DNA from 2 places in the Pseudoxanthomonas sp. CCNWLW251 genome. Region 1 is predicted to be linked to the other one. Evidence: riboswitches for the same ligand, from Rfam matches in the RefSeq annotation. Region 1 holds a riboswitch; the other holds the start of a gene.

What was found. Region 1 has a riboswitch for cobalamin ahead of btuB (TonB-dependent vitamin B12 receptor). Riboswitches for the same ligand answer to the same signal wherever they lie in the genome.
Region 2: another riboswitch for cobalamin. It lies ahead of metE (5-methyltetrahydropteroyltriglutamate--homocysteine S-methyltransferase); the one in region 1 lies ahead of btuB (TonB-dependent vitamin B12 receptor).

What each region holds. Positions count from the first base shown of each region.
Region 1 is NZ_JBBEGA010000005.1:44,522-46,693, forward strand. It holds gene WBN46_RS16755 (GAF domain-containing protein) at 1-251, shown strand, start outside; gene WBN46_RS16760 (TfoX/Sxy family protein) at 248-619, shown strand; cobalamin riboswitch at 740-957, shown strand; gene btuB (TonB-dependent vitamin B12 receptor) at 1,082-2,172, shown strand, end outside.
Region 2 is NZ_JBBEGA010000006.1:172,479-174,650, forward strand. It holds gene WBN46_RS18720 (serine hydrolase domain-containing protein) at 1-875, opposite strand, end outside; cobalamin riboswitch at 983-1,217, shown strand; gene metE (5-methyltetrahydropteroyltriglutamate--homocysteine S-methyltransferase) at 1,416-2,172, shown strand, end outside.

The sequences.
Region 1 (2,172 bases):
CGTTGGACAAGGGGGTCTGCGGAGCCGCCGCACGCACCCGCCAGACCCAGCGCGTGGACGATGTGGAGGCCTTCCCGGGCCACATCGCCTGCGATTCCGCTTCACGCTCGGAGTTGGTGGTACCGCTGGTAAAAGGGGACGAACTGGTCGGCGTGCTCGACCTGGACAGCCCACGCCTGGCGCGCTTCGATGCCGACGACCAGGCGGGCATGGAACGCATCGCCGCCATCTTCGTGGATTCGCTGACATGACAGGCACCAAGCTGCGCAACATCGGCCCCAAGTCCGCCGCCTGGCTGCGCCAGGTCGGCCTGCGCACGCAGGAGGACCTGGAGGGCGTCGGCGCGGTGGAAGCCTTCATACGGGTCAAGCGCGCGGGGTTCCGGCCCAGCCTCAACCTGCTCTATGCGCTGGAAGGCGCCCTGCTGGATTGCCACTGGCAGCAGCTGCCCGAGGATCGCCGCAGCGCATTGCTGGTGGCCTACGACGCGGCGGCCGCCCTGCTGCCGCCGCCGCGCGGCCGACCCGCAGCAGGCCCGGTGACCACGACGCACACCGAGCGCGAAGAAGACACGGGCCCTCCGCTCAACCTGTTCGACTCGCCAGGCGGCGACGACTGATTCCTCCACGAGGGCTTCAGCCCCGATGCTTTTCAGCCACTGCGTCAGGGGCTGCCAGAAGAGCATCGGGACTGAAGCCCCTCCTGCACCTGTGCGGGCAGGAACGCGCGGGCTTCCCGTATACTGCGCGCGCTTTCAGGTGACCCGCGGCTTCCACGCCCGGGTTGAAACGGGAAGCCGGTGACCCGCGATACGCGGCATTCCGGCGCTGCCCCCGCAACGGTAGGCGAACAACAGCCGCGGCATCGGCCACTGTGCATTGCATGGGAAGGCGCCAAGGCGGAGTGCCCTGCACTCGTTCGCAAGCCCGGAGACCGGCCTGGGAGTCCACTGGTTGCGATGCGGAGGGCGTCGCGGCGTGCCGCGCCGCTGCCTGTCTGCTGCGCTGTCCGCAACGCTCCCTTCCCCGTCGCAACTCCACGCCGAAGAATGCGCGCGGGGCGCGCGATGGAGTTGAATCCGATGTACAGCCGTTTTCCCCTTTCCCACCTGGCCCTCGCGGTCGCATTGGCGCTGCCGTTCGCGGCGCAGGCGCAGGACGCCACTGACTTGGACGAAGTCGTCGTCACCGGCACCCGCACCGATGTGGCCGTGCGCGACAGCCTGGCGCCGGTGCAGGTCATCGCGCGCGCGGACATCGAACGCAGCCAGTCGCGCTCGCTGATCGATCTGCTCAAGGGCCGTGCCGGCATCGGCTTCACCAACCAGGGCGGCCTGGGCAAGCTGAGCACGATCAACATCCGCGGCACCGAATCCGACCACGTGCTGGTACTGGTGGATGGCATCCGCATCGGCTCGGCAACCGCGGGACTGGCGTCGTTCCAGGACTTGCCGGTGGACCAGATCGAGCGCATCGAGATCGTGCGTGGCCCACGCTCCAGCCTGTACGGCTCGGAGGCGATCGGCGGCGTGATCCAGATCTTCACCCGTCGCGGCGGCAAGGGCCTGTCGCGCGAACTGCGTGTCGGCGGTGGCAGCAACAATCTGCGCGAAGCCAGCGGCGGCTTCGCTTATGGCGGGGAACGTGGCTGGATCGGCGCCAATGCCGCGTACCAGGAAACCGACGGCACCAACGCCTGTCGTGGCGCCGGCTTTCCGGTCTTCCAGGGCTGCTTCACCGACGAGCCAGACGATGACGGCTACCGCAACGTCTCGCTCAACGTGCGCGGCGGCTACAGGCTGACCGATGCGCTGACGCTGGAAGGCCACGCATTGAACGCCGATGCCTTCAACGAGTTCGATGGCAGCATCTTCGGTGGCAACGAGGCCGACAACGTGCAGCAAGTGCTCGGCAGCAAGCTGACGTGGAAGCCTTCCGCCGCCACCACGCTCACCGCGCAAGTCGGCCGCGCCTCCGACAAGTCGGACAACCATTTCGCCGATGCCGCCGCCGGCACACGCACCTTCGTCAGCACGTTCGACACTCGGCGCGACACCGCCTCGCTGCAGGGCGACTTCGTCTTCGCTGACCGGCACCTGCTGACCGCCGGCGCAGACTGGCAGCGCGACGAGGTCACCAGCACGGTGACCTTTGCCGACAGCGCCCTGACGCC
Region 2 (2,172 bases), on a different contig from region 1:
TTCACCAGGCCCTTCGGCGTGATCGCCTGCACGAGTGGCAGTGCACGCGCGGCGTCTTCGTAACGCCACGCGGACAGCGGCCTGCCCCAGCGACCGGCGATGACCTGCGCTGCGCTCCACTGTTCGCGCAGCATCTGCGGCGGCATGCCGGGCTCTTCGTCCTCGACGGCACGATGGCCATGGACCGAACGCGCGGCGAGGTCCGCGCTCCACGTGTAGCTGCTGTCGCGCATGCCGGCCGGACCGAACAACAGGCGGTGCATGGACTCGTCCAGGCTCTCGCCGGTCAGCGTCTCCACCACCAGTTGCAGCCAGAAGATCGCCTCGCCCGAATAGTCGATACGCGTGCCGGGCTTCACTGCGGGCACCAGTTTTTCGTTCGCCGGATCCTTGCGCCAGTTCGGCATGCCGGTGGAATGGCGCAGCACGTCGCGCGCGGTGACCAGGTCCACCCAGGGATGATCGGCCAGGTAGTCCATCCGCCGGTAACGCACCAGCGGCGCGTCAAGATCGATCACGCCCTGGTCCGCCAGTTGCAGCACCAGGTAGGCGAACACGGGCTTGCTGAGCGAGGCATCCTCGAACAGCGTGTCGTCCGCCACCGGCGTACGCGTCTGCGCATTCGATACCCCGAGGTTGCGTGACCACACCACCTCGCCGCGTTCCACCACCGCCAGGCCGATGGCCGGGACACGCAATGCCTGCATCAGGCGCGGCAGGTCGGCGAGGAAAGGATCGGGCGGGATCCAGCCGGCAGCATCGTCGCAGGCGGCGGCGCGGGTGACCTGCGGCCAGGTCGCGGCCGCCAGGGTGGACAGGGCGGCGGTCTTCAGCCAGCGGCGGCGCGGGGGGGATGGCAGGGAGGGATGATTCATGCGGGCCTGGTTGAAGATCGTGGCGTCATGGAGGTGGACGAACGAGCGACCGCAAACCCCGCCGCAAGATCGTCATGGCTGCACTTGACGTACCACCATGCCGGGGGTACTTTGCCCATCGCCAAGGTTTCCATCGCTTTATCCAGATATAGCGATGGAATTAAAAGGGAAGCCGGTGCGGCCTGTTCCATGGGCCTATTCCGGCGCTGCCCCGCAGCGGTATTTGGAAACGAACCTCGCCAACAGCACTGGTCCTCGCGGACCGGGAAGCGGCGGGAAGTAGGCCAGCGCACCCGCGCCCGTCCATGAGCCCGAAGACCTGCCCTGGCCGGAGGACACGACCGTCCTCCGACTGACCTGGAGCTTCCGAGGGGAGGTGGCCGGAGCCCGTGTCCGTGCGCGCCTGCCCGGATGCGTCCTCCTGCGCCCGACTTCGGCACTCCGGCTCGCCCGCGGGGGCGAAGGTCGCTGGCGTGGCGGGCCCTGGCCTGGCGCGCGGTTCCTTCGTTCCTCATCCGCTACCGCATGAGGACACGCACCATGACCACCGTTACCACCCTCGGCTTCCCGCGCATCGGCGTGAAGCGCGAACTGAAATCCGCCCTGGAAAGCTACTGGCGTGGCGAAAGCACCGCCGACGACCTCCAGCGCACCGCGCGCGACCTGCGCCATCGCCACTGGCAACTGCAGCGCGAGGCCGGCGCCGATGTCGTGCCGTGCAACGACTTCGCGCTGTACGACCACGTGCTGGACACCGCCTTCCTGTTCGATGCCATCCCGGACGCCTACCGCGCGCTGGCCGACGCCGATCCGCTGGCCGGCTATTTCGCACTCGCGCGCGGCGTGCAGGACGGCGGTGCCGACCTGCGCGCGCTGGAGATGACCAAATGGTTCGACACCAACTACCACTACCTGGTGCCGGAGCTGCACGCCGGCCAGACCTTCCGCCTGCGTGGCGACAAGCCGGTGGCGGAATTCCTGGAAGCGCGCGCCGCCGGCCATGCCGCGCGGCCCGTGCTGCTGGGGCCGGTGAGTTTCCTGCTGTTGGCCAAGACGGTGGATGGCAGCGATCGTCTCGCGCTGCTGGAAGCATTGCTGCCGGTGTACGCGGCGCTGCTGGCCAGGCTGCACGACGCAGGGGCGGACTGGGTGCAGATGGACGAACCCTGCTTGGTATTGGACCTGGATGATGCCGCGCGCGCCGCCTATGTGCAGGCCTATGCCACGCTGGCGAAAGGGGCGCGGCCGTCGCTGCTGCTGGCGACCTACTTCGGCCGCCTCGGCGACAACCTGCCGC